2 regions of the Stenotrophomonas sp. Steno-C15 genome follow, and region 2 is predicted to be linked to the other one. Evidence: riboswitches for the same ligand, from Rfam matches in the RefSeq annotation. Region 2 holds a riboswitch; the other holds the start of a gene.
The links. Region 2 has a riboswitch for glycine ahead of gcvP (aminomethyl-transferring glycine dehydrogenase). Riboswitches for the same ligand answer to the same signal wherever they lie in the genome.

Region 1 (14,310 bases), on a different contig from region 2:
TGTTGCCGTCCGGCGTGCGCACCCAGTTGGAATTGCCCGGGTAGCCGCCGCTGCCGCCGCCATGGCCGTTGTTGGCCTCGGTGGCGCGCTCGCCACAGTTGGCATCGCACTTGCCGAACGGCTTGTTGCCGCGGTCGGCATTCCACTGCGCATCGGTCAGGTACAGCATGTGGGTGTCGGTGTAGGGCGCGTAGGGCAGGCCCTTGTCGCCGGTGGTGCTGGCAAAGCCCAGCGAGTTCGGCCAGGTGTGCTCGCGGTTGTAGGTCAGGCCGCTGCCCGTGCCAGCGCGATCGCTGACCTTGGCGTAGCTGCGGTTGCGATAGGCATCGAGGATGCGGTTGGGATTGTTCGGATCCTCGTCGGCGATCTCCAGGATGGTCCAGGTGCTGGTGCCCGACCCGCTGTACGGATAGGCGGTGTGGCCCTTGATGGTCGCGTGCAGCGAGCAGCGCAGCTGGCTCGGGCTGGAGGTGTTGACCCTGGAGTAGTAGCCCGCCGGTACGCCGGGATTGCCCGGATCGGGGTTGCCCGTGGCGCTGGCCACGGTGAAGGCGATGCGGCTGTCGGCAGCCGGATGCGCGCCCTGCAGGTCGGTGATGCGCGCGGCGCGGATGTCGAAGCGGCAGGCCTCACCGGCCACCAGCGCGGTGTTGGTGGACAGCTTCACGCTCCTGCCGCTGGCCGGGTGGGTCAGCGGTACGCTGCCGGAGGCGCCGCAGCTCAGCGCGAAGGCGCCGCTGGCCAGGTTCACCGTCTCGCTGAACACCACTTCCAGATCGGCCGCGGCCGGGAACGTGCTGCTGCCCTGGGCGGGGGTGGTGGTGGACACCGATGGCGGCGTATTGGGACCGGGCGTACCCCCACCGCTGAAGGTCTGGCCGTTGTTGCAGCTGCCGAAGGTCTGCGTCGCCGATTCGGCCCAGGTGAAGTGGGCGTACTGGCTGCCGCTGCCCGTCAGCTGCAGTGAGGTGCCAGGGGCCGTGCTGTTGGTCTCGGCCACCGGAATGTTCTGGCTGGTCATGCCTGCGGCAGGACCGCCGGAGGCAGTGATCGTGCCCTCATAGCTGAGGAACTGGACCACCTTGCCGCTGGCGTCGACCAGCGCGATGCCGTCGTTGGGACCGTTCTGGATGCCGTTGGTCGGATAGCTGACCACGGCCAGGGTGGCGCTGCCGCACCCGGCGGCGCTGCCGGCAGGGACGGCCGTGTTGGCGTACACCGAAGCGGCCGACGGCGTGCTGCCGTTGTAGAGATACAGCCGATAGCCGGACAGATCCTCGCCGGCGGTGGCCACGACCTCGATCGCCTCGCCGACGTCACCGGCTGCGGTGCTGTCGTCGTAATGCAGTTCGTTGATGAAGACCTCGGCCTGGGCCGGCGCGGTGGCCAGGGCCAGCACGCAGGCGGTGGCGAGCGGGGACAGCAATCGCATCGACGACTCCTTGTGATTGGGAATGCGCGGCCGAGCCTAAGGCCGATCCAGTGACACTTTGTCGTAAATGAACGTCAGATATCTGACAGTGCGACGTTGGTCACCTAATTCGGGGCCACCCCACCGCACTGCCGCAGCGTCCGGCGCGGAAACTTTTTTCGCGACGCCCCTTGAAAGCCTCCCGGGGGGCTCCATCTCTGCCGTGCTCCCGACCTTGTCGGGTTTCTTCACGTGCGGTTCTGGCACTCGCCTGGTGCGAGTGCTAACATCGCCGGACTTTTTTAGACCAATCAATCACTTAAGAGGTCTCCTATGAGCATCAAGCCGCTGCACGACCGCGTTGTGGTCAAGCCGATCGAAGCCGACGAAATCTCCGCCGGTGGCATCGTCATCCCCGACTCGGCCAAGGAAAAGTCCACCAAGGGTGAAGTCGTGGCCGTCGGCCCCGGCAAGCCGCTGGACAACGGCAGCGTGCGCGCGCCGTCGCTGAAGGTCGGTGACAAGGTCATCTACGGCCAGTACGCCGGCAGCTCGTACAAGAGCGAAGGCGTCGAGTACAAGGTCCTGCGCGAAGACGACGTGCTCGCCGTCATCGGCTGAGCCCCGCCGCGACCTGTTTCAACCTGATCCCCACATCCCAGCCGCCGGGCACGGCCCGGCGCGACCAATGAGGTAATTGCAATGGCTGCCAAGGATATCCGTTTCGGTGAAGACGCCCGTTCGCGCATGGTGCGCGGCGTCAACGTTCTCGCCAATGCCGTCAAGGCCACCCTCGGCCCGAAGGGCCGCAATGTCGTGCTCGAGAAGAGCTTCGGCGCCCCGACCATCACCAAGGACGGCGTCTCCGTCGCCAAGGAAATCGAACTGGCTGACAAGTTCGAGAACATGGGCGCGCAGATGGTGAAGGAAGTTGCTTCGCGCACCAACGACGACGCCGGCGACGGCACCACCACCGCCACCGTGCTGGCCCAGGCCCTGATCCGCGAAGGCGCCAAGGCCGTTGCTGCCGGCATGAACCCGATGGACCTCAAGCGCGGTATCGACAAGGCCGTCGTGGCTGCCGTCACCGAGCTGAAGAACATCTCCAAGCCGACCGCTGACGACAAGGCGATCGCCCAGGTCGGCACCATCTCGGCCAACTCGGACGAGTCGATCGGCCAGATCATCGCTAACGCGATGAAGGAAGTCGGCAAGGAAGGCGTGATCACCGTTGAAGAAGGCTCGGGCCTGGACAACGAGCTGGACGTGGTCAAGGGCATGCAGTTCGACCGCGGCTACCTGTCCCCGTACTTCATCAACAACCAGCAGTCGCAGACCGCTGACCTGGATGAGCCGTTCATCCTGCTGCACGACAAGAAGATCTCCAACGTCCGTGACCTGCTGCCGGTGCTGGAAGGCGTCGCCAAGGCCGGCAAGCCGCTGCTGATCGTGGCCGAGGAAGTCGAAGGCGAAGCGCTGGCGACCCTGGTGGTCAACACCATCCGTGGCATCGTCAAGGTTGTGGCCGTGAAGGCCCCGGGCTTCGGCGATCGTCGCAAGGCGATGCTGGAAGACATGGCCGTGCTGACCGGAGGCACCGTGATCTCCGAAGAAGTGGGCCTGTCGCTGGAGAAGGCCACCATCAAGGACCTGGGCCGCGCCAAGAAGGTGCAGGTCTCCAAGGAGAACACCACCATCATCGACGGCGTGGGCGACAAGGCTGCGGTCGAATCGCGCGTTGCGCAGATCAAGACCCAGATCCAGGACACCTCCTCGGATTACGACCGCGAGAAGCTGCAGGAACGCGTGGCCAAGCTGGCCGGCGGCGTTGCCGTGATCAAGGTGGGTGCGTCCACCGAAATCGAAATGAAGGAAAAGAAGGATCGCGTCGACGACGCCCTGCACGCTACCCGTGCAGCCGTTGAAGAAGGCGTGGTTCCGGGCGGCGGCGTTGCACTGGTCCGTGCGGTCACCGCGCTGGCCGGCCTGAAGGGCGCCAACGAAGACCAGAACCACGGCATCCAGATCGCCCTGCGCGCGATGGAAGCCCCGCTGCGCGAGATCGTCGCCAACGCCGGCGAAGAGCCGTCCGTCATCGTCAACAAGGTCAAGGAAGGCAGCGGCAGCTTCGGCTACAACGCCGCCACCGGTGAGTTCGGCGACATGCTGCAGTTCGGCATCCTGGACCCGACCAAGGTGACCCGCTCGGCGCTGCAGAACGCGGCCTCGATCGCTGGCCTGATGATCACCACCGAAGCCATGGTTGCCGAAGCTCCGAAGAAGGACGAGCCGGCCCTGGGCGGCGCCGGTGGCATGGGCGGCATGGGTGGCATGGGCGGCATGGACTTCTAAGGTCTGCGTTGTTCCCGATGAAGTGAAAAACCCCGCCGCAAGGCGGGGTTTTTTTGTGGGCGTTCCGCCCCCTCTGCTGGACGTGGACCGTGGTCGACCTGTCAGCGCACGAATGCCTTCGTGGCGCCGTATTCCCAATCCCACGGCACCCCCGTCTCGCCCAGCACGAAGCGCACCAGTGCCGGAAAGGCCGCTTCGGCGCGCACATCGTTGCCCAGGATCACCACGCAGCGTTGGCCTTGTTCGACGCACACCAGCGTGTTGCCCACCGCATCGTCATGTCCGCCCTTGTAGAAGCCTGCGCCCTGTGGACCGGTGAATGTCACCACGCCCAGTCCCGCAGCCAGGTTTCTGCGCCGCTGCGCCACCGGCAGTTCCGGCTGCAGCGTCGGGAACTGGCTGGCGGTGGTGATCGGCAGCTGCGGCCGCACCAGTTCCCGGCGCATCGATGCCGACAGCCCCTGGCCACTGACATAGCCGGCCGCGAAATTGCCCATGTCGGCGATGGTCGTGTCCATCGAACCGGCGGCACGCACGCGGCTGCGTTCATCGTGCGGCTCCGCCGTGCCTTCGGCGGTCCAGCCGTCGGCCAGATTCGTGGCGAAATCCTCGCGCCACATCATGCTGGTGCGGGGCATGCCGAAGCGGTCGAATACGCGCTGCTGCATGAGCGTACCCACGTCCTGGCCCAGCCCGCGCTCCAGCACGAACTGCAGCAGGATCAGGCCTTCGCCGGAATAGCCATAGCGGCTGCCCGGATCGAAGTGGAATTTCAGTTTTCCGTCCGGCTCCAGGAATGCAAAGTTGGCAAAGCCGCTGGCATGGTTGAGCAGCAGGCGCGGGGTCAGCCGGCGCCAACGTTCGTCGCCGGCCAGCACGGTGTAATCGGCGTACTTCTTCGCCTCGGCCGGATAGTCCGGTAGCGGTCTGTCCAGCGCGCTGGCGATGCTGGCATCCAGATCGATCACCTTGTCCTGTGCAAGCTGCGCGATCAGGTGGCCGAAGGCCATCTTGGTCAGCGATGCCGCATACATCACCGTGTCGGTCTGCAGCGGTTCGCCGGCAGCGTTGCGCTCGCCATAGGCGGCGACGTGCACGACCTTGCCACCGTCGACGACGGCCACTGCCATCCCGCGGGCGTGGGCGACCTGCATCAGGCGCTTGGCTTCGGCATCGATCCGGGCCGGGGAGGGCACGGGAGGGGGAGCGGCCATTACGGCGGCGGGGAACAGCGTCAGCAACAGCAGGACGGCACGGCGCATGCGTGGAACTCCTGGCGGGACGTGGCGCGATGCTACCGCAGCTTCGGCTGCTTGCAGCCCCCTGCGCGAGGAGTGCGCCCGGCCGGGCCCGGCGGCAGGCCCCGTAGGTGTTGCGTTCCATCCCGTCATGAATATGATTAGGCGCCTAAACATATTGGAAATCACTGTGCTTGAGGCAAAACATGGCGCCCTTGTGGACGAGGCCCGGCGACGTGGCCACGCCAATGTCGCCCTGCTGCATCTGTGCTTCCAGCTGCTGTCGCTGTCCTCGGCGATCGATCGCGACTGCGCCAGCCGGCTGGCACCGCACGGGCTCAGTGAGGGCCGCTTCATCGTGCTGTTCCTGCTGCACGGTGCCGGCGGCACACTGTCGCCGCATGCGCTGGCCGAGCGCGCCGGCGTCACCCGCGCCACCATCAGCGGCCTGCTCGATGGCCTGCAGCGCGAAGGTCTGCTGCAGCGGCGCAGCGATGCGGACGATGGTCGTCGCCTGCAGATCGTGCTGACCGCGCAGGGCAAGCGCCTGGCCGAAGACCTCTTCAATCAGCACACGCAGTGGATCGCGGGCCTGTTCAACGGCCTGGACACTGCCGAGCAGGTGCAGCTCTCACAGCTGCTGGCCAAGGTGTGGCAGCACACCGGCGGCGGACGGAAGGACCTGCAGTGAGCGCAGCGATCAGCCCGGCGCGAAAGCATCAACTGGATACCGGGACAGCCGCCAGCACGCATCTGGCGGAATGTCTGGCCGTGGATTTCGCGGTGTTGCTGCAGACCGTTGCGGTGCTGCCGGAGACTGCCATTCAATGCATGCGCGATGCCGCCAGCAAAGGCATTACCCAGCGCATGGTTCTGGCGGCAACGCTGTTGCGTGAGGCCAGGCAGGGTGATCCTGCACAATGGCAGTCGCATGCATCCGACACCGTGCGCGGCTGGGCCTGCTACCTGATCGGTGGCGATGCCACCGCCTCTCTGCCGGTGAAGCTGGAGAAGATGCGCCCGTTGGCAGATGATCCGCATTTCGGCGTGCGCGAATGGGCGTGGCTGGCGCTGCGCACCGACATCGTTGCCGGGCCACTGCTGGCGCTTGAATACCTGCAGCCGTGGACGCAGGAACCGTCCGCCCATCTGCGCCGGTTTGCCTGTGAAGCACTGCGTCCCCGTGGCGTCTGGGCGGCGCACATCGCTCTTTTCAAGCAGCATCCCGAACACGCGCATTCGCTGCTGGAGGCACTGGCTGATGATCCCGAACGCTATGTGCAGGATTCCGTCGGCAACTGGCTCAACGATGCCGGGAAGACCCAGCCGCAGTGGCTGCGTGACCTGTGCACACGCTGGCAACGCGAGCGCGACAGCCCTGCCAACGCCTACATCCGCAGGCGCGCACTGCGTTCACTGTGATCCGGCGGGTGCCGGCCCATGACCGGGCCATCGGGCCCGGTCACATTGCGCGGACGCGGCTAGTGGGGCTGCAGGCGTTCGGCCGCATGCGTGGCCAGCCCCAGGGATGCCAGCATCAACCCTTCCATCACCCGGTCGCTCACGTGATGTTCGGGCGCGGCATTCTGGCGGCAGCGTTCGGCGGCCAGCAGCACCTCCTGCACGATGCGCAGGCCGGCCAGTGCGCCATCGGCATCGGCCAGCATCATGCGTCGGCCGTTCGCTGGATGGCGCTCGGGCCAGGGTTGGCCATCGGCAGCCGCACCGCTGCCGATGCGTTGCAGGTGGGCGACCAGACCGTTGGGATCGAACGGCGCCTGATCGGCATTGGCCGGATCGGGGTGGGCACCGGGGAAGGGAACGTGTGGTGTGTTCATGGCGTGTGCTCCGTACAGGACAGACGACACCGCCACCGGAAGAGGTGGCGGACGGTACGTGGCGGCAAAGACCGGGAGATGCTGATACCGGCGGGCGCAAGCGCCCCCACGCACCGCCCGCCATGGAACGCGGACGGATTGCCAGCCGGCGCCGCCCACGGCGACGCCGGCTGACAAGCGTAAACAACATCTCCTCGGGCTTTGCCGACCCGGCCACCCTTTTCCGGTGGCAAACCATCTTGAGCACATGTATCGCATATGCCATTGCCCGTATAACCGCGCATCGATCGCCTGCACGCCCCTTCCGGGCCGAAGGGTGGGAAGCCTGGAAGGAAGATCTCAACGCGGTGGCACCATCGGTCCAGTCGCGACACGATCGATCCGTACACCGGCACATGCGCCGGTCATCCGAACGCGGTAAACAGTGCATTGCCCACGTCTACCCACAGGGAAGTCGATCATGCAGAGCACGCTCCAGGTCACGCTGTTCGGCCCTCCCGGCGACACCCCGGCGTTGCAGTTGCCGGATGTGGACGGGCCCTCGGTGGCGATACCGGAATCGACCCTGCGGCGGCTGGTCTCCGATCTCTACACGGCGCGGTCCCTGCTCAACCCCGAGCAGCTGGAGGAGGCGAGGCGGGAGCTGGATCAGGTGCTGGAGCGCTGGGCCGATATCCACGAGGGCCTGCTGCTGGACGTGGAAGTGCATGGCAGTCGCTAGATCGCCGTGCTGCTGAACCGCTTCCCCAGTTGCGGATGAAACATTTTGTGCTGCGCAGAAGCTGTGCTATCAATACACCCCATGAACGCAGCCGCTACCCGCTTTTACTGGTATTACTTTCCGAAGCCACTGGCGGAGGAAGGACTGCGCTCACCCTGAAGAAAGCTTCAGACGCATTCCCGAAAGCCGCCAGCGAACCTGGCGGCTTTTTTCATGCCGCCTCGCTGGGGACCCCCTACGTACCGGAGACCTCCCCCATGCCCCCCCATACCGACGACCTGCGCATCCGCACCATCGAACCGCTCACACCGCCTGCCCAGCTGCTGGCGATGCTGCCGTGTGACGATGAAGCCTCCGACACCGTCAGTGCTTCGCGCGCGGCCCTGCACCAGATCCTGCATGGCCGCGATGATCGCCTGGCGGTCGTGGTCGGCCCGTGTTCGATCCACGATCCGAATGCGGCCATCGAGTACGCACAGCGCTTGAAGCCGCTGCGCGACGCGCTGGCCGGCGAGCTCGAGATCGTCATGCGCGTGTACTTCGAGAAGCCGCGCACCACGGTGGGCTGGAAGGGCCTGATCAATGACCCGGACCTGGATGGCAGCTTCCGGATCGACAAGGGCCTGCGCATTGCCCGCGGCCTGCTGCGCGACATCAACAAGCTGGGCCTGCCGGCCGGCGTTGAATTCCTCGACGTGATCTCGCCGCAGTACATCGCCGACCTGGTGGCATGGGGCGCGATCGGCGCACGCACCACCGAAAGCCAGGTGCACCGCGAACTGGCCTCCGGCCTGTCGTGCCCGGTGGGCTTCAAGAACGGCACCGATGGCAACGTCAAGATCGCGGCCGATGCGGTCGGCGCGGCCTCCAACCCGCATCACTTCCTGTCGGTGACCAAGCAGGGCGGCACCGCCATCGTTTCGACCACCGGCAACCCGGATTGCCATGTGATCCTGCGCGGCGGCAAGCAGCCGAACTACGACGCGCCCAGCGTGGCCGACGCCTGCCAGGCACTGGCCAAGGCCAGGCTGCCGACGCGGCTGATGATCGATGCCAGCCATGCCAACAGCCTGAAAAACCCGGAAAACCAGCCGAAGGTGATCGAAGACATCGCCGTTCAGCTGGAGGACGGCGAACAGCGCATCGTGGGCGTGATGATCGAGAGCCACCTGGTGGGAGGCCGGCAGGAACTGGTGGAAGGCCAGCCGCTGGTCTACGGGCAGAGCATCACCGATGGCTGCATCGACTGGGACACCACGGTGACGGTGCTGGAGCGACTGGCTGCGGCCGTGCGCGCCCGTCGCGAAGTGACGGTGTCAGAAGCCGCCTGAGCGCGGCATGTGTGTGGATGGCGGCCTGCGCCTGCGGGGGTGCGGCCGCGATCAGGGCCGGTCGGAGTTGGAGACCGGCCCGTCCGCACCGGCGATGCGCCTGGCGCTGCGCATGAGCGACAGCGCCAGGTCCATCGCCGGGGTGGTGCGAACCCCGACCATTCACGATGCGGTTGACGCGGTAGATCCACGCCATGCGTGGATAGGGGCAGGCCACGGCACGATTCCGGAAGAATTGCATGGAACCTGCTTGCGGCTTGGGCCGAAGATCGGGGCCTCGCCTGGCTGGACCCCGCCGATGTACGTTTTCCCCGACGACAGCCCGCTGGGGCCAGAATGCCGATCAGTTTCCGGAGAGGCCGCAGCGGCCCTCGTTCGCTTGAAGGGCGGCCCGATTGCCGATGATGCGATCTCCGTCATCGAGGACTGGTTTGAACCCTCGTCTCCCGCGACGACGGCAAGTCTGCTGGCGGAGCTTGATGAAAGAATCGAGCTTTACCGCAACGAAGGAGACCAGGCACTTCTGCGTACGACGTTGAAGGCCAGGGCGATGATCGCGGCCTCTGCCGACCAACCGAGCGATGATCGTGAGTCCCCCTCTTCGTACAAGGTGGTGCCTGCGGCGTCCCTCGTTGGCGACTGGCGCTCAGACTGGGAAACGGATTGCGTGATCGTCGACGGAGATCTGAGCGTAGAAGGCACGCTGGCGCTCAATGATCTGGGCGAGACCCGGTGTGTGATCGTCCTGGGCAGTCTCAGCGCCCGCAATCTTGACTGTGGTGGTTGGGTCTTCGTACGCGACGATCTTATGTGTGAGCATCTCCACGCGTGCTCACTAAATGATGGGATTTTGGCCGTAGGTGGCGATCTGACTGTTCAGACTTTCCTCGAGACGGGGACTTACACCCAAGTGGCGGGGCACCTGAGCGCTAGCTACCTCGGCAGCACCCACAACTCCATTGAAGTGGAGGGCAAAGTGAACTGTCCAGGCTTCGAAAGACGATCTGATAGCGACTACTTGTGCGAATGGATCGATCCTGCGTTGCTGGAAGCCCACGATTCCGACAGCGGTTGGGGATGCGAACCCCAACTGTATCCGTCGGATGACTATCCAGAGCGGATACGCGCGGGGGGCAGCCCTATGAAGTTCAGGCTCTAGATCCACGCTATGCGTGGATACCGCTCTTCTGTAGCGCCGGGCCATGCCCGGCGAACACGCCATCGTTCAATGCACTTCGTCGTGATACACGAACTTCGGCATTTCCCAGCGGTAGTGGATGGCCAGCAGGCGCAGGGCGAAGCCGCCCGCCAGGCAGCACAGGATGGCCGTGGCATCGGACACGTTCCAGTGCAGCAGCAGCAGATAGGCGGCGCCGGTCAGCAGCGCGATGATCGCGTACAGTTCCTTCTGGAAAATCAGCGGCACTTCGTTGCACAGAATGTCGCGCAGCACGCCGCCGAACGCGCCGGTCAGCATGCCGGCGATCAGCACGATCGGCGTGGCATGACCGGCCTCGCGTGCGATCGAGCAACCGATCAGGGTGAAGGCGATCAGGCCCAGGCCGTCGAGCACCAGGAAGGTGCGGCGGAAGTGGTGCATCCAGCGTGCGACCCAGGTGGCGATCAGCGCCGCGCACACGGTGAAGCCGAGGTACTCGGGATGTTTGACCCAGCCCAGCGGATAGTGGCCAAGCAGGATGTCGCGCAGTGAACCACCGCCGAGCGCGGTAACGCAGGCGATCATGACCACGCCGAACAGATCCATGCGGCGGCGTCCCGCGGACAGTGCGCCGGTCATGGCTTCGGCGGAAATGGCGATCAGGTAGATGATGGACAGCAACATGGAACAGGCTCCGGACGCGGTAGGGCCGGCCATGCGCGGACGCCGCCATTGCCTGCGCAATGACGGGATGACGATGACCGGTGCCGCTCCCGCTGTCCTTTTGCCTGAGAGTTCAGCGGCGTAGGCCGCGTGCCCCTTCGGCGGATCGTGCCGGGCATGCCCGGTGACCTCTCTCCAGCTCGGCGAGTCGAATGCATGGTTGGTGGGATTCCAGCCCACCGGCCTGAGCGATCATGGGAGCCTGCGCCTTCGGCGGGCGCCAGCGCGGCGCCTCTCTCCTGCATTCGCGGGCAGTATATCCGCTGCGGTGCAGCACGGCATAATCCCGGCATGTCCCCATCCCACCGCCCGTGGTTCCTGTACCTGCTCGAATGCCACGATGGCAGCTACTACGCTGGCATCAGCACCGACGTGGACGCGCGTTTCGCCGCCCATCGCGCCGGTACGGGGGCGCGCTACACCCGGGCCCGCCCGCCGCTGCGCATCCTGGCCGTGCGTGAGTACCCGGACCGCTCCGCGGCTTCGCGCGCCGAGTGGCAGCTCAAACGGCTGCCGCGCGAGCGCAAGCTGGCGTGGTTGCAGGCGCCGACCGAGGGAGTTCTTTAGAGACGGGCCGTGCTCGGCTCCGGCCCTCCGCCATCACTAGGTTCAGGACATTCACAACATGCGACGACAGGAACTCTGACCATGCGATTATCGCTGCGACCATCGACACAGGGATCGATCCGATGAAGGTCCGTTGGATGCTGCTGTTGACCCTCTGCTTGGCCCTGCAGGCCTGCACGCAGACACCGGCACCGCCGTCGCCGCTTCAGCACGGGCAGATCGGTACCGCCGCCGAGCTGGCCTCGCAGCGTGGCCTGACCGCGCCGAATACGCCCCGTTTACGCCGCGATCTGGTGCCGGCCGAACTGGTCGATCTGATTCCGCTCGCCGAAAAATGGGGCATCGGCGATGACCTGCTGCGCAGCGAGATGCAGGAACGTGCCACTGACGCGGAGAAGCAAGCGATGGGCGATGCATTGAAAGACCGTCATGCGCGTATCACCGCGTGGCTCGACAGCTTTCCGCCGGGGCAGTCAATGTCCGACGAGGCCGCTGCGTTCATGTATATGCAGGTGAGTGCTGACGAAATGGGCCTGATGCAGCAGTAGGTTCACACCATGTGGGGTCAGATCCCCACAGGAAAGGGATCCGACCCCGTTGCAGACCTGCGCTACCGTTTCGGCCGGCGGTCATCCTGGTCGTCGCCGAAGATGATGCGTGCGCTGCGCTGGTAGCTCCAGTACGCCACCGCCCAGTTCAGCAGCACCACGATGCGGTTGCGGAAGCCGATCAGGAAGAACACGTGCGCGGCCAGCCAGAACCACCAGGCCAGCACGCCCGACAGCTGCAGGCGCCCCAGGTGCACGATGGCGGCCATGCGGCCGATGGTGGCCAGGTTGCCGTAGTCCGCGTACTTGAAGGGCCCGGGCTCCGGCCTGCCGTGCAGGCGTGCACGGATGACCTCGGCCACGTACTTGCCCATCTGCTTGGCGGCGGGCGCTACGCCGGGCACGGGCTTGCCGTTGGCCTGGTTCACCGAGGCCAAATCGCCGGCCACGAACAGTTCCGGATGCCCGGGCAGGGTCAGGTCCGGCTGCACCTGCACGCGCCCGGCACGGTCCAGTGGCACGTCCAGCGTGCGCGCCAGCGGCGAGGCGGCCACGCCGGCCGCCCACACCACGGTGCGCGCCGGCACGAACTGGTCACCCAGCGTGAAGCCCTGGCTGTCGATGTTGCTCACCGGCGTTCCGGTCAGCACTTCCACACCCAGCTTTTCCAGCTGCCGGCGCGCCTTCAGCGAGAGCACTTCCGGGAACGAGGACAGCACGCGTGGACCGGCTTCCACCAGGCGCACCTTGGCGCTGGCCGGATCGATGTGGCGGAATTCATTGCGCAGCGTATGGCGTGCAATCTCGGCCAGGGTGCCCGCCAGTTCGACGCCGGTCGGGCCGCCGCCGACGACGGCAAAGCTGAGCCACGCCGCCTTCCTGGCCGGGTCCGGTTCGGCTTCGGCGCGCTCGAACGCCAGCAGCAGCTTGCGGCGCAGGGCAATGGCATCGTCGAGGGTTTTCAGGCCGGGCGCATCATCGGCCCACTGGTCGTTGCCGAAGTAGGCGTGAGTGGCGCCGGTAGCCAGCAGCAGGCTGTCGTAGTCCAGCGTGCTGCCGTCGGCCAGCCGCACCTGGCGGAGCTGCCTGTCGATGGCCACGACCTCACCGAGCCGCACTTCCACGTTGCGCTGGTGGCCGAGGATGTGGCGCAGCGGTGCGGCGATGTCCGGCGCTGACAGGCCTGCGGTCGCGACCTGGTACAGCAGCGGCTGGAAAAGGTGATGGTTGCGGCGGTCGACCAGGGTGATGCGGATGCGTTCGCGTGCCAGCGCACGGGTGGCCCAGAGGCCGGCAAAACCGCCGCCGACAACGACCAGGTGGGGAACGCGCTCACGACTCATCGACTCACTCCAGGGGGCATGGGGAACCGTCCGGCATCTTCGCACGGCGGCGGCCTGTCACGTCAGCGTGCGCGCGGATCGGCGATACTCGGATTCAGGCAACCGCCAGCGAGAGGCCCATGAGCGAACCGGAAAAGCGCATCGCCCTGTTGATCGACGCCGACAACGCGCCCGCATCGAAGATCGACGAAGTGCTGGCGGAGGTGGCCCGCTACGGCGTGGCCAATGTCCGCCGTGCCTACGGCAACTGGAAGAGCCCACGGCTGAAAGGCTGGGAGGCGGTGCTGCACGAGTACGCGATCCGGCCCATCCAGCAGTTCGCCTACAGCAAGGGCAAGAACGCCTCGGACATGGCCATGGTGATCGATGCGATGGACCTGCTGTACGCGCGCAACCTCGACGGCTTCGCCATCGTCTCCAGCGATGCTGATTTCACTCCAATGGTGATGCGTCTGTTGACCGACGGGGTGAAGGTGTATGGCTTCGGCGAAAAGAAGACGCCGGAACCCTTCGTCAATGCCTGTTCCAAATTCACCTATCTGGAAGCACTGGGCCAGGCCCATGCCAGCGTGCCGGAAGTGGAACAGGGCACGGCAGAGCCGGGTGCCATCGAGCCGGCCACCGGTGAAACGGGCAGCGGCGAGGAAGTGCGCCCGCGCAAGAGCGGCGCGGAAATGCGCAGCGATACACGTCTGGTGAAGATGCTGCGCCGCGCCGTGTCCGCAGCGGAAGGCGAAGACGGCTGGTCGCACCTGGGGCCGGTGGGCAGCCAGATCGCCAACCAGGCCTCGTTCGATTCGCGCAACTATGGCTATGGAAAGCTGAGTGATCTGCTGGCGGCGATCGGTCTGTTCGAACTGAAGAAGGATGGCAAGTCGTCCTACGTGCGCGCGCTGCCGAAGAAGAACCGGTAGCGCCGGGCCATGCCCGGCCGACGCCCCCGCGCATCATTCCGCACGCCCACATGTACACCGATCAGGCGTATCGTTGCCGCTCGCATTGCCCGCAAGGAATACCCGCATGTTGAAGATCTGGGGCCGTCGCAATTCCAGCAACGTCCGCAAGGTGCTGTGGTGTGC
Region 2 (14,310 bases):
GCGATCCAGCAACACTTGGGCGTGCAGCGGCGAGCGGGCTGCTGTATCGGGTACGGCCTTCTCGGCAATGGGCTCCGGCAGCTGGGCCGGCGGCGGTACCTGCGCGAAGGCGGGCGAGACCAGCAAGGACAGGGCGAGCAGGGCGGGGCGGTACACGGGCATGAAGATCTCCGGCAGATGGCAACTCCACCCTGCCCGCAGAGGCTGCGCAGCCTCCGTGAAAGCAACCTGATGCCGGCATGAGCAGGGCAGCCCCGGCGTGGCTCAGGCCCTTGTCGCAGAAGTACGGGGCGGGGCCTCACCAAGGTGAACGGCTGCCGACGCCCGTGCTTGTTGCCGATCAAGATTGCCGGTGGCGCGGCCGATACGGGCGCATCCCCCCGTTTTGGATGTACCCATGGATTACTTGAGGAATGTCAGGGTTGCCTGGCGTCTTGGGCTGGGCTTTGGCCTGTTGCTGCTGCTGGTCGCGGCCGTGGTGGCCACCGGCGCCACCGCCAGTGTCGTGCAGAAGCGCGCGATGCAGCAGGTGGTCGACGTCAGTGTGGCCAAGGTACGCCTGCTGTCGCAGATGCTCGATGCCAACAACCAGATGATGGTAGTGCGCCGCGAAATGCTGATCCGCCAGGGCGAAGACCGCGGCAGCGACGAGAAGCGCATTGCCGAACTGGTCAAGCGCTACGAGGCGGATTGGTCCGCCTATCAGGCACTGCCGGGCGATGCAGAGGGCAAGGCCATCGCTGAAACCATCGCGGCCAAGCGCGCCCTTGCGCGCCCGCTCAACAAGCAGACCAGCGAACTGATGGAGCAGGGCGACTACCCCGCTGCCGTGGCACTGACCCTGGGGCCGGTGCAGGAAGCGGCCAACGGCTGGAACAAGGCGTTGTCCGAGGGAGTCGACTTCGAAGAGAAGGAAAGCCGCGAGGCCGCCGCCGAGGCGATCCGCCTGGGTGAACGCAGTCTGCTGCAGTTGCTGGTGCTGGGAGGCGTGGCCCTGCTGGTCGGCATTGCCGCCTCGGTGATGATCGGTCGCAGCCTGACCGGTCCGCTGGCACGCGCGGTGAACCTGGCCGAGCGCCTGTCCAAGGGCCAGCTGGACCAGGAATTCCGCCTCGGCGGCCGTGACGAGTTGACCCGGCTGGGTGAGGCGATGGCCAGCGTGCGGCAGAGCGTGCAGGCCGCCATCGGGGCGCAGATGCACATGGCCGAGCAGCACGAGGCGGGTGCGATCCGCTACCGCATGGACGCCAGTGCGTTTCCGGGCGATTTCGGGCGCATGGTGCAGGCCACCAACAGCCTGGTGGAATCACACGTGCAGGTGGAACTGCTGATGGCCGAGGTCATGCAGCGCTATGCCATCGGCGACCTCAGCCGCGACCTTCCGGACTATCTCGGCGAGAAGGGTACGCTGACCCGCACCCTGGCCGCAGTGAAACAGAGCCTGCTGGCAGTCAACACCCAGATTGACGACCTGGTCCGCGCGGCGCGCGCCGGAGATTTCAGCGTGCGTGGGGATGCCAGTGCGTTCCAGTATCAGTTCAGGGCGATGGTCGAGCAGCTCAACGGCATGATGGCCAGTTCGCAGGCCAGCATCGCCGACGTCTCCGATGTGCTGCGCGCGGTCTCCGGGGGCGACCTCACTGCGCGCATGGACGGTCACTACGACGGTGTGTTCGCCCGCATGCGCGACGATGCCAACACCACCACGGCCCAGCTGACCGGCATCGTGCGCGGCATCCAGGACGCTGCCGACAGCATCAACACTGCCGCGCAGGAGCTCGCCGCCGGCAACAGCGACCTGTCCCGCCGTACCGAACAGCAGGCCGCCAACCTGGAAGAAGCGGCGGCATCGATGGAAGAACTCACCTCGACCGTCCGCCAGAATGCCGAGCTGGCCCGCCAGGCCGACAGCGAGGCACACGCTGCCGGCGCGGCGGTGCGGGCCACCGAACAGGCAATGGCACAGATGGCGTCTGTGATGGGAGAGATCGATCAGTCCTCGGCGCGCATCTCGGAAATCTCCACGGTCATCGATGGCATCGCCTTCCAGACCAACATCCTGGCCTTGAACGCTGCGGTGGAAGCTGCCCGCGCGGGTGAGCAGGGCCGCGGCTTTGCCGTGGTCGCCAGTGAAGTGCGCACGCTGGCGCAGCGTGCGGGCATCGCCGCCAAGGAGATCAAGGAACTCATCGAAGAGGCGGCAGGCAAGGTTCAGAGCGGTCTGGCGGTCACGGTCGAGTCGGAAGCGGCCATTGCCCGCTTGGCACAGGCCAGCGCACGCACCAACCAGCTGATGAGTGACATCGCTGCGGCGAGCAAGGAACAGGCGGCCGGCATCGAACAGGTCAATCAGGTGGTGGTGCAGATGGATCAGGTGACCCAGCAGAATGCCGCACTGGTGGAAGAAGCCACTGCCGCCAGCCGCGCGCTGGAAGAGCAGGCCAATGCGCTGACCGCGTCGGTCGCGGTGTTCCATATCGAGCAGAGCGGTGCAGTCCGCCCGGTGGCAGCACGCGCGGCCTGACCGTCGGCAGCCACCTGAAGGCACGGGCCGCCACGTGTTCGCGCGTGGTGGCCGGTCAGTCCTGCATGCGGCGGATGCGGCCGTCCTCGATCTTCCAGATCACGTCCTTACCCGTGGAGACGTACAGCGGCGAGCGGGCCCACAGGCTCCAGAACACATGGATCTCGGTCGGTGTCGGGTCCTGCAGATGGGTGATGAACATCGCCGCACCGGGTGGCGCACGCTTCAGCTGGATGCAGCTGTGGGTGAAGGCGCGGCGGGAGACGATCCGACCGTGGGCGATGTCGAGACGATGCGTGCCGCCCAGCGGAACTACGGCAGGATCGGTGGTGGCGGGCAGCAGGTAGACCGTCCACGCATCGGCGGCCGTACCGGGCGCCGGAAGAACCACGCTGTTGTAGGTCTGCGCGCAGGCGTCGAAGGCGCTGTTCAACGCCAGCGCCCGTGCGGCGGCAGCGCCGGCCTGGTAGGTCGTTGGCGCCGCTGGAACATCCAGAGTCTCGGTTGCGCCGGTCATCCTTCCCTGCGCGTCGGTGGCGGCCCTATACAGGACCACTGCGCCGTCGCCGATCATGCTGACTTCGTAGTGGCTGCCGCGCTGTTCGGTTATCCAGCCCCTTACCCGGGTGTCGCCGCGCATGCCCTGTTCGAGCAGGGCGTCGGTTGCGCGCTCGGCCGCCAGGTCGTGCTCGAACATCTGCCGGCCACGCGCTTCAGCCTGTGCGACGGCCTGCGCGGTACCCACATCGTCCGCTGGGGCGGCGGGAGCCCGCGCATTGCCGGAAACGGCCGGTGACGCGGCGCACAGCCACGCCAGCAGCCCCAACATGCCAGTCCATCGTTTCATGGCCCTTTCCTCCGCTCTGCGCCCTGCGGCACCGTGGAGTATGCCGCAGGCCGGTGGTCTACCGCGCGCCACCTTTTTCGGCGATGCTCGCTGAAAAGGGGAGCGGGCATGGACAACAGGGAACCGGAAGGGACCTATGGCGATGTGCCGCGGGTGCAGGGCATCGAGGTGGCTGCGGCGCCACCGGAGCCGGAAGCAGCGACCGACTGGTCGATGCTGCCGCTGACCCGTGGTGATGATGACTCGGCGGTGATGCAGGCGCTGTCCCGCATGCGCCGTGAGCCGGCACTGCTGTTCACCACTGCCTATCTGCTGGTGTCGCTGCTGGGGCTGTGGTGCAGCTTCTGGTTCTACCGGGGATTCGAGCTGTCGATTCTGGATTACCTGCAGCCCAGCGATTTCCTGGTGGCCGGCATCCGTGACCCGGCCTATGCACTGCTGCTGGCTGCGGGCGTGCTGCTGGTGCTGCTGGTGAGCTGGCCGGAAACGCTACGGATGCGCAATGCGGCCAAGCTCGAGCAACTGCGCGCACGCAACTGGGCATGGCGGGCGGTGCTCATGCGCTCGGTACTGACCAGCTGGGAGGGCGTAGGTCTGCGGCCGCTGACGGCGATGACCCTGGCCGTGGCCGCTTTCATGGCCATCGGCGCGGCCAACTACGTGCAGGTGCGGGGGCAGCAGATCCGCAACGAGGGACGTGGGGAAGTGATCCGCCTGCAGTTGAACGGCGACGCGGCGCCCTTGCCCGGCACCGCGCGCCTGCTGGGCTCCAGCAGCGCATTCCTGTTCGTCTGGTGGCCGCAGCAGCGACGGGCCGAAGCGATTCCGATCGCTGCGGTGCGCAAGCTGCAGGCGGTGGCCGTGGCGGCACCCGCGCCCAAGGGCCGGGCCGCCGATTGACTGAGCCGTGGCGCCGCCGGGTGCTGATGCTGCCCGGCGTGCGCCACGTCACCGTGCAGGGCCGCAGGCATCGTGTGCCCGCTGCGCTGCCGGGTGCATCTCAACCGCCTGCGCGGGTGCGCGCCGCCTTCTTCGCGGCGGTCGAGCGTGCCGCCTTCTTTGCCGCCCGGGTTGCCGCTGCCTTCTTTGCGGCTGCACTGCGCGTGCTGGCGGTGGACTTCTTCGCGGGCGCTTTCTTCGCGGCAGTCTTCTTTGCGGCCTTCTTCGCCGGTGCTTTTCCCGCAGTGCTCTTCGTTGCGGCCTTCTTTGCCGGTGCCTTCTTCGCCGCCTTCTTCGCAGTCTTCTTGGCGCCCTTGCGGGCACTGCCACTGCGCTTGCCTCCGCCATCCTGCTTGTTCACGGTGGCCCACGCGATGCGCTCGGCGGTGCTCTCACTGGCACCACGCTCGCGCTCGCTTTCCTCGATGTGTTCGGCCTGGCGCTTTTGCTTGTCGGTATAGGCGGATTTGTCTCCACGGGGCATGACACGTCTCCTTGCAGGCGATGGGGGTGAGGCCGTCAGGCCAGTTGCCGCAGCTTCGGTTCGCGGGCCCACTGGCGGGTGGCGGCGACGGCGAGGAAAGCGCCGGCATCGCCCGCGTCGACGATGCCTGCATCCTTGCCCACGCGCGCCGCCTTGAGCAGCACCCGGCCTCCTTCATCGCTGCCGATGGCCTTCAGGTGTGCCCACGCGGTGCTGGCAAATTCCAGCCCCGCACTGTCGCTGGACAGCCGCTTGCCGGCCTCCTCGCTGAGCACGATCGCGACCGCATCGAACACCGCCGATGGAGTCCCCGCCAGTTGCCCGTCGGCCGCTTGCAGCTTGCCGTTGCTCAGGGTGGCGCCGCCCACCTTGGGAGCCACCAGCTTCACCGCGGCGCCGGCCTTCTCTGCGGCCTTGCGCAGGCTGCTGATGACACCGGCATCGGAGCCTTCATCAAACAGGATGCCGATGCAGCGCCCTTGCAGGGTGGGTTTGTTGCGGCCGATCACGCGGACTTCCGGTGCGGGGGGCATGTCCTGTGCCGGCGTAGCAGTGGGCGCCGGGTCGGGCAGGGCGGGCAGCGCCAGTCCTTCCGCCACCCGCTGCGCGAGGGTTTCGTCGATGTTGCGCAGGTGGCTGACGGTACGCACCCGCACCTTCAGCGTTTCCACCTTGGACAGCTCGAACACCAGCGCCGAGGCCAGATGGGCCTGCTCGGGTGCTTCCAGGCTGCGGAAGAACATCCGTGCCTGGCTGTAATGGTCGGCGAAGCTCTCGGCACGCGTGCGCCCCTTGCGGCCGTCATCCGCGCTGGCATGGCTGCGGAATCCGGCCGGTGTCTCGCGCGGGCTGTCGTCCTCCAGCGAACTGGGGTCGTAGGCCACGCGGCCCTTGGGCACCTGCATCTGCATATGCCCATCGCGCTGGTGGTTGGCAAACGGGCACTTTGGCGCATTCACCGGGATCTGGTGGAAGTTGGGCCCGCCCAGGCGGATCAGCTGGGTATCCAGGTAGGAGAACAACCGGCCCTGCAGCAGCGGGTCGTTGCTGAAGTCGATGCCGGGCGGCACGTTGGCCGGGCAGAAGGCCACCTGCTCGGTTTCGGCGAAGAAGTTGTCCGGCCAGCGATCCAGCACCATGCGCCCGATCACCTTCAGCGGCACCAGCGATTCGGGAATGATCTTGGTCGGGTCCAGGTGATCGAACGGAAATGCGTCGGCCTCCTCTTCCGTGAACAGCTGCACGGCCAGTTCCCATTCGGGGAAGTCGCCACGCTCGATCGCCTCGAACAGGTCGCGCCGATGGAAATCGTTGTCCGCGGCCTGCAGCTTCAACGCCTCGTCCCACACCGTGGACTGGATGCCCAGCTTCGGCCGCCAGTGGAATTTGACGAAGGTGGAGTCGCCGGCCTCGTTCAACAGGCGGAAGCTGTGCACGCCGAAGCCTTCGATCATGCGCAGCGAGCGTGGAATGGCGCGGTCGCTCATCGCCCACATGATCATGTGCATCGATTCGGGCATCAACGAAATGAAGTCCCAGAACGTGTCGTGCGCGCTCGCTGCCTGCGGGAACGCGCGGTCCGGTTCCATCTTCACCGCATGCACCAGGTCGGGAAACTTCATTGCGTCCTGGATGAAGAACACCGGGATGTTGTTGCCCACCAGGTCCCAGTTGCCTTCAGGGGTGTAGAACTTCACCGCGAAACCCCGCACGTCGCGGGGGGTGTCGACCGACCCGGCACCGCCGGCCACGGTGGAAAAGCGGGTGAACACCGGAGTCTTCTTTCCGACTTCGCCAAGGATGCGTGCACGGGTGTACTTGGCCAGCGAGTGAGTGAGTTCGAAATAGCCGTGGGCGGCGCTGCCGCGGGCATGCACGATGCGCTCCGGGATGCGCTCATGGTCGAAGTGGGTGATCTTCTCGCGGAGGATGAAATCCTCCAGCAGGGTGGGGCCTCGTGGGCCCTGGCGCAGCGAGTTCTGGTTGTCGGCGACGGGGATGCCCTGGGCCGTGGTCATCGGGGGGTGCGTGCCGCTGGCGTGCAGGTGCAGTTCGTCGCCGTCGCCACGGCGATGGTCGGGGGAGGGGGCGGGTGCGCGCTTGCCGGTGGGCTTGCTGGCGGCCATGGGTCCAGGTCCTGTAGCGGGGAAGTCAACCTCTACCCTCGCGCGCCAGACGTTAAGCCCCGGTCCCGCGCAGGTGATCGCGCGGACAAGGGCGCCTCGGCTATGCTTGGCGCATGCGAGTCGAGCCTGCCGACATCGAAGCCCTGTTCGACGCCATCCCGGACGTGCTGTTCTTCATAAAGGACCGCCAGGGCCGTTACACCCACGTCAACCAGACCATGCTGCGGCGGCTGGGCCTGCGCGCGCGCAAGGACGTGATCGGGCGTACCGCGGCCGAGATCTACCCGACCGGCCTCAGTGCGGACTACGTCGACCAGGACGCACGCGTGCTGTCCGGCGAGGTGATCGAGAACCTGATGGAGCTGCACCTGTTCGCCAACCGCGAGCCGGGCTGGTGCCTGACCTGCAAGCGGCCGCTGGTGGTCGACGGCAGCATCGAGGGCCTGATCGGCATCTCGCGCGACCTGGGCCAGAAGGACAGCCTGGGCACCCAGTACGAGCAGCTGCGGCTGGCCCTGGCCCATCTCAACGCGCACTACGCCGAGAACGTGCGCATGCAGACGTTGCTGGACATCACCGGGTTCTCGCTGTCCAAGCTGGAGCGCAGCTTCCGCAAGGTGTTCCAGATGACCCCGCAGCAGGTGCTGACGCGGCTGCGGATCCAGATGGCCATGCATCTGCTGCATGGCGACGACAGCATCGCCTGCATCGGCCAGGCCTGCGGGTTCAGTGACCAGAGCGCGTTCACCCGCAAGTTCAAGGCCGAAACCGGTTTCTCGCCGCGCGCCTACCGCGCCCGCATCGGCGAGCCGGCGCTGGCCTGAGCGGCCTGCTGCACTGTGCCTATCCCCACAGGTGCGGGACAGGGTAAGGTGACGCCCCTGTAGCCGCCGCCCACTCCTGCCGATGCCCGCCAGCCCCGTTACGCCTGCCTCGCCCTCCCGCCTGGGCCATTCGCTCAAGCCACGCCAGCTGATCATGATGGGGTTGGGCAGCGCCATCGGCGCGGGCCTGTTCCTGGGGTCCGGTGTGGGCGTACAGGCGGCCGGCCCGGCGGTGCTGGTGTCGTACCTGGTGGCCGGCGCACTGGTGATCATCGTGATGAACGCACTGGGCGAAATGGCGGCGGCCAAGCCGACCAGCGGCGCGTTCTCGGTCTATGCCGCCGACGCCATGGGCGCCACGGCAGGGGCCACTGTCGGCTGGCTCTGGTGGGTACAGCTGGTGATCGTGATCGCCGCCGAGGCCGTGGGAGCGGCGGGCCTGCTGGCCACGGTCTGGCCTGCCATTCCGGTGCCGATGGCCGCCCTGGCGTTCATGCTGTTCTTCACCGCGATCAACCTGCTGGGGGTCAGGAATTTCGGTGAGTTCGAGTTCTGGTTCGCCATTCTCAAGGTGGTGGCGATCCTGGCGTTCATCGCCATCGGTTTCGCGCTGCTGATGGGCTGGCTACCGCAGGTGTCCTCTCCGGGACTGAGCAACTTCACCGCACACGGCGGTTTTGCACCGCAGGGCCTGGCCGGTATCGGCGCAGCCCTGCTGGTGGTGGTGTTCGCCTTCGGCGGCACCGAGATCGTGGCCGTTGCCGCGGCCGAGACCGAGGATCCCGAGCGCAGCATCGCCCGCGCCATCCGCACCGTGGCCTGGCGCATCCTGGTGTTCTACATCGGCTCGCTGAGCGTGATCATCGCCGTGGTGCCGTGGACCAGCGAAGCGCTGAAGTCGCCGTTCGCCGCGGTGCTGGATGCGGCCCGCATTCCGGGGGCGGGCACGGCCATCACGCTGATCGCAGTGATCGCCCTGCTGTCGGCCCTCAACGCCAACCTCTACGGCGCGTCGCGGATGATGTATTCGCTGGCGCAGCGCCGCGAGGCACCGGCCGTGCTGGGCTGGACCGACCCGCGGCAGGTGCCGGTGATCGCCGTTCTGGCCAGCGTGCTGTTCGGGTTTGCCGCGACGGTGATGGAACTGCTGTTCCCGGACAAGGTGCTGCCGGTACTGCTGAACATCGTTGGCTCGACCTGCCTGCTGGTGTGGACGCTGTCGCTGCTTTCTCAACTGGTGCTGCGCCGCCGTGCGGACCGCCTCGGCTCGCGCCTGCCGTTCCGCATGGCCGGTTTCCCGTGGCTGACCTGCTGCGCCCTGGCGATCCTGGCACTGATCTTCGGCCTGCTGCTGAGCGAGGCGCATACGCGCCTGCAGTTCCTGTCGATGGTGGCCCTGACCGCCACGATCGCGGCCGGCAGTGCCATCGCGCGCCGCATGCGCGAGGCCTGATCCGTACAGCCGAGCGTGGGCTCGGCTCTACAGCGGGCATACATCCCGCGTGCCATCCTGTTCGCGGGGCCGTCATCGGCCCGCTGAACTGGAGCACCCCATGCTGCGCAGTCGTCCGTTCCTGATGTTCACCGGCCAGGCCGAGGCGGCCCTGGCCCTGTACGCCGAGGCGTTCGCCGATTTCCGGCTGCTTGCCCTGCAACGCCATCCCGACGGCGCAGGGGCGGGAGTGCCCGGCCAGGTGCGGCAGGCGACCTTCATGCTCGGCGGCACCAACTATCTGTGCTTCGACAGCCTGGATGTGCACGACTTCACCTTCAGTCCGTCGATCTCGCTGTTCGTCGAGTGCGGTGGCGCCGAACAGTTCGAGCGCGCGGCGCGCGTGCTGGGCGAGGGCGGGCACTGGCTGATGCCGGTGGGCGACTACGATTTCAGCAATCGCTACGGCTGGGTGCAGGACCGGTTCGGTGTGTCCTGGCAGTTGAGCCTGGGGCAGATGCCGGATCCGTGATCGGTTCAGCCGCTGCGCTCGTCGGGCATGGCCCGGCGCTACCGTAAACGAAAACGGCCCGCTTGCGCGGGCCGTTCCGTCAATCACGCTTCGACTTCATCGTCCTTGTAGGCGTCGACCGGGATGCAGGCGCACATCACGTTCTTGTCGCCGTAGACGTTGTCGACGCGGGCCACCGGCGGCCAGTACTTCTGCAGCTTCAGGCTGGGCAGCGGGAAGGCGGCCAGCTCGCGCGGGTAGACGTGGGTCCACTCGCTGGCCGTCACCGCGGTGGCGGTGTGCGGCGCGTTCTTCAGCGGATTGTCCTCGCGGTCCAGGCGGCCATCCTCGATCGCACGGATTTCCTCGCGGATCTGGATCATGGCGTCGATGAAGCGGTCCAGCTCATGCAGCGACTCGCTTTCGGTGGGCTCGACCATCAGCGTGCCGGCCACCGGGAAGCTCAGCGTCGGCGCGTGGAAGCCGAAGTCGATCAGGCGCTTGGCCACGTCCTCGGCGCCGATGCCGCTGCTCTTCTCCAGCGGGCGCACATCGAGGATGCACTCATGCGCCACCAGGCCGTTGCGGCCGGTGTACAGCGTCCTGAAGTGCGGCGCCAGGCGCTTGGCGATGTAGTTGGCATTGAGCTGCGCGACCTGGGTCGCCTTGCGCAGGCCTTCGCGGCCCATCATCGCGATGTACATCCAGCTGATCGGCAGGATCGAGGCGCTGCCGAAGCTGGCGGCGCTGACCATGCCGACGGGGCCGTTGTCACCCAGCTTGCCCGGCAGGAACGGGGCCAGGTGCGCCTTGACCGCGCACGGGCCGACGCCCGGGCCGCCGCCGCCGTGCGGGATGCAGAAGGTCTTGTGCAGGTTCAGGTGGGAAACGTCCGAACCCCACTTGCCCGGCTTGGCCACGCCGACCAGGGCGTTCATGTTGGCACCGTCGGTGTACACCTGGCCGCCGTGCTTGTGGATGATCTCGCAGATCTCGACCACCTCCTCCTCGAACACGCCGTGCGTGGACGGGTAGGTCATCATGATCGCGGCCAGGCGGTCGCTGTACTTCTCGGCGTTGAGGCGGATGTCCTCGACATCGACGTTGCCGTTGGCATCGGTCTTGGTGACCACCACCTTCATGCCGCACATCTGTGCCGAGGCCGGGTTGGTACCGTGGGCCGAATCCGGAATCAGGCAGATGTCGCGATGCTCCTCACCACGCGAGCGGTGGTAGGCGCGGATCGCCAGCAGGCCGGCGTACTCGCCCTGTGCACCCGAGTTCGGCTGCAGGCTGACCGCATCGTAGCCGGTGCATTCGACCAGCATCGCTTCCAGCGACTCGATCAGTTCCTTGTAGCCCAGTGCCTGGTCGGCCGGCACCAGCGGATGGATCTGCGAGAACTCCGGCCAGGTCACCGGGATCATCTCGGCGGTGGCGTTGAGCTTCATGGTGCACGAGCCCAGCGGGATCATCGTGCGGTCCATCGCCAGGTCCTTGTCGGCCAGTGAACGCAGGTAGCGCAGCAGTTCGTGCTCGCTGTGGTGCGTGTTGAACACCGGATGGGTCAGGAACGCGGACTGGCGCAGCAGCCCGGCCGGCAGCGCGTCGGCGGTGCTGGCATCCAGCGCATCCACATCGGCTTGGGCACCGAAGACGGCGGCCAGCGCAACCACATCGGCGCGGGTGGCGGTCTCGTCCAGGCTGATGCCGACCGAGTCGCTGTCGATCGCGCGCAGGTTGTAGCCGGCGGCGCGCGCCTTGGCGTGGATCTCATCGGCGCGCACACCGGTGACGTGCAGGGTGTCGAAGAAGTCGCCAGCAACCTGCACGCCGGCCTTGCGCAGTGCGGCGGCCAGGATCGCGGCCAGGCGGTGCGTGCGGCGGGCGATGCGGGTCAGGCCTTCCGGACCGTGGTAGACGGCGTACATCGAGGCCATCACCGCCAGCAGGACCTGTGCGGTACAGATGTTGGAGGTGGCCTTCTCGCGGCGGATATGCTGCTCGCGGGTTTGCAGGGTCAGGCGGTAGGCCGGGTTGCCCTGCGCATCGATCGAGACGCCGATCAGGCGGCCGGGCATCGAGCGCTTGTAGGCATCGCGGCAGGCCATGAACGCCGCGTGCGGGCCACCGAAGCCGAACGGCACGCCGAAACGCTGGCTGTTGCCGACCACGATGTCCGCGCCCCATTCGCCCGGTGCGGCGAGCAGGGTCAGCGCCAGCAGATCGGTGGCCACGGCGACCAGGCCGCCGCGTGCATGCACGGCCTCGACCAGTGCCCGGTAGTCGGCCACCTGGCCGAACGTATCCGGGTACTGCAGCAGCACGCCGAAGCTGTCCGCTTCCAGCGCTTCGGCCGGGGTGCCGACGCGCAGCACGATGCCCATGGGCTCGGCGCGGGTGCGCAGCAGCTCCAGGGTCTGCGGGTGCACGGCATCATGCACGAAGAAGGTGTCCGACTTCGACTTGGCCGAACGCTTGGCCAGGGTCATCGCTTCGGCCGCTGCGGTGGCTTCGTCCAGCAGCGAGGCGTTGGCGATCTCCATGCCGGTCAGGTCGGCGCACAGGGTCTGGAAGTTGATCAGCGCTTCCATGCGGCCCTGCGAGATCTCTGCCTGGTACGGGGTGTAGGCGGTGTACCAGGCCGGGTTTTCCAGGATGTTGCGCAGGATCACGTTCGGCGTGTGGGTGCCGTAATACCCCTGGCCGATGAAGCTGCGCAGCACGGTGTTCTTGTCGGCGATCGCGCGGATCTTCGCCAGCGCCTCCACTTCGGTGATCGACTCCGGCAGCGCCAGCGCTGCCGGCGACTTGATCTTGGCCGGCACGATGGCATCGGTCATCGCATCCAGCGACGCGTGGCCGACGACGTCGAGCATCTGCGCGATCTCGGCGTCGTTGGGGCCGATATGGCGCTCGACGAACGCACTGTGGTGCTCGAGCTCACGCAGGGAAGGGGTGTTCTGGGACATGGCGAAGGATCCGTCAGGAAAGGGCACACGCACGGGCACAAGCCGCCGGATGGCGGGCTGCGGGGCGCCCCTCTGTCCTTTTGCCTGAGAGTTTGGAAGCGCGGCTGGCCGCAGCTTCGTGCCCCTTCGGCGCCGGATCGAACCGGTCTCTCCAGAGTTGTGTTGCGGGTGGTATCGGGCCTGAGCGATTACGGGCGTTGCGCCTTCGGCAGCGGTGTTCCGCTTCTCCCACCGTGTTGCCCGCCGATTATAGCCGGTTATGGCCTGCTGCCGGGGCCGCCCGGGCAGGGCCGGCGCCTGAATGGCCGATGGCCCGGGGCGTGCGTTTTGTGCGGTGCTGCATGGCATCGGGCGCATTCCCCGCCTATGATGGGCGGATACCCGAATTCATCTGGCGCCGTCCCTGCTGCAGCGGGACCGGCGCCCGCCGTGCGTGCCGCGCATGGCCTTGCCGGACACCGTTCACATGACCGCCGCTGTTGCTCCGTCCACCCGTCGCATGGCCCTGCTGCTCGCGGGCCTGGCCATGTTCGGCCCGTTCTCCATCGACACCATTTTCCCGGCCTTCCCGCAGCTGGCCCAGCGCCTGTCGGTGGATGAGGTGGCCGTCCAGCAGACCATCAGCGTCTACCTGCTGTTCTATGGCCTGATGAGCCTGGCGCACGGGCCGCTGTCCGATGCCTGGGGCCGCAAGCGGGTGATTCTCGGCGGCCTGGTGGTGTTTGCCGGGGCCTCGGTCGGCTGCGCGCTGTCCACTGACCTGCCGACCCTGCTGGCGTTCCGCGCGCTGCAGGGCCTGTCGGCGGGCGTGGGCATGATCGTCGGCCGCGCGGTGATCCGTGACCTGTACCACGGCCATGACGCCCAGCGGTTGATGAGCCAGGTCTCGATGCTGTTCGGCATCGCGCCGGCCATCGCCCCGATCATCGGTGGCTGGATTCTGCTCAGCGGTGCCGGCTGGCCGCTGATCTTCTGGTTCCTCGTGGTGTTCTCGCTGGTGCTGCTGGTGGCCACCGCGCGCTTCCTGCCGGAAACGCATCCGCCGGAGGCGCGGGTACCGCTGTCGCCGCGCGCATTGCTGCGTGACTATGTGCGCATCGGCTTCAACCCGCGTTTCCTGCGCCTGGCACTGGCCGGCAGCATCGGCTTCGGCGGCATTTTCCTGTACATCGCGTCCGCGCCGGTGTTCGTGATGCAGCACCTGCATCTGGGCGAAGGCGACTTCGCCTGGCTGTTCATTCCCACCATCGGTGGCATGACGGCCGGCGCGTTCCTGTCCGGGCGCATGGCCGGGCACACCACGCCGACCCGGCAGGTGACCATCGGCTTCTCCCTGTGCGCGCTGTCGACACTGCTCAACGTCGGCTACGTGGTGCTGGCGCCGCAGGTCGCGCTGCCGTGGGCGGTACTGCCCATTTTCCTGGGCGGCATGGGCATGGCGCTGATCTTCCCGATCCTGGCGCTGGCCGTGCTCGACATGTATCCGCACCAGCGCGGCCTGGCCTCGTCGCTGCAGGCCTTCGCGCAGCTGATGGTCAGCACCGTGGTGGCCGGCGTCGTGTCGCCCCTGCTCAGTGCCAGCCCGCTGCATCTGGCGCTGGGCCAGGCCGGCTTCTTCGCCGCCGGGTTTGTGTTCTGGTACTGGGAGCAT

Region 1: linked by a shared signal. The riboswitch ahead of AC06FB_RS08670 (trimeric intracellular cation channel family protein) and the one ahead of gcvP (aminomethyl-transferring glycine dehydrogenase) in region 2 are both predicted to bind glycine.

The regions. Positions count from the first base shown of each region.
Region 1 is NZ_JBWJPF010000008.1:64,925-79,234, reverse strand. It holds gene AC06FB_RS08720 (endonuclease) at 1-1,432, opposite strand, end outside; gene AC06FB_RS08715 (co-chaperone GroES) at 1,745-2,032, shown strand; gene groL (chaperonin GroEL) at 2,114-3,763, shown strand; gene AC06FB_RS08705 (serine hydrolase domain-containing protein) at 3,865-5,025, opposite strand; gene AC06FB_RS08700 (MarR family winged helix-turn-helix transcriptional regulator) at 5,192-5,692, shown strand; gene AC06FB_RS08695 (DNA alkylation repair protein) at 5,689-6,423, shown strand; gene AC06FB_RS08690 (hypothetical protein) at 6,483-6,839, opposite strand; gene AC06FB_RS08685 (hypothetical protein) at 7,300-7,560, shown strand; gene AC06FB_RS08680 (3-deoxy-7-phosphoheptulonate synthase) at 7,818-8,891, shown strand; gene AC06FB_RS08675 (hypothetical protein) at 9,004-10,050, shown strand; gene AC06FB_RS08670 (trimeric intracellular cation channel family protein) at 10,117-10,734, opposite strand; glycine riboswitch at 10,817-10,922, opposite strand; glycine riboswitch at 10,936-11,025, opposite strand; gene AC06FB_RS08665 (GIY-YIG nuclease family protein) at 11,065-11,340, shown strand; gene AC06FB_RS08660 (hypothetical protein) at 11,478-11,888, shown strand; gene AC06FB_RS08655 (NAD(P)/FAD-dependent oxidoreductase) at 11,951-13,231, opposite strand; gene AC06FB_RS08650 (NYN domain-containing protein) at 13,351-14,145, shown strand; gene AC06FB_RS08645 (glutathione S-transferase family protein) at 14,252-14,310, shown strand, end outside.
Region 2 is NZ_JBWJPF010000038.1:7,890-22,199, forward strand. It holds gene AC06FB_RS18180 (L,D-transpeptidase family protein) at 1-162, opposite strand, end outside; gene AC06FB_RS18185 (methyl-accepting chemotaxis protein) at 398-2,524, shown strand; gene AC06FB_RS18190 (hypothetical protein) at 2,580-3,371, opposite strand; gene AC06FB_RS18195 (hypothetical protein) at 3,480-4,271, shown strand; gene AC06FB_RS18200 (hypothetical protein) at 4,372-4,794, opposite strand; gene AC06FB_RS18205 (catalase) at 4,830-6,920, opposite strand; gene AC06FB_RS18210 (AraC family transcriptional regulator) at 7,034-7,744, shown strand; gene AC06FB_RS18215 (amino acid permease) at 7,827-9,197, shown strand; gene AC06FB_RS18220 (VOC family protein) at 9,298-9,708, shown strand; gene gcvP (aminomethyl-transferring glycine dehydrogenase) at 9,792-12,659, opposite strand; glycine riboswitch at 12,722-12,824, opposite strand; gene AC06FB_RS18230 (multidrug effflux MFS transporter) at 13,126-14,310, shown strand, end outside.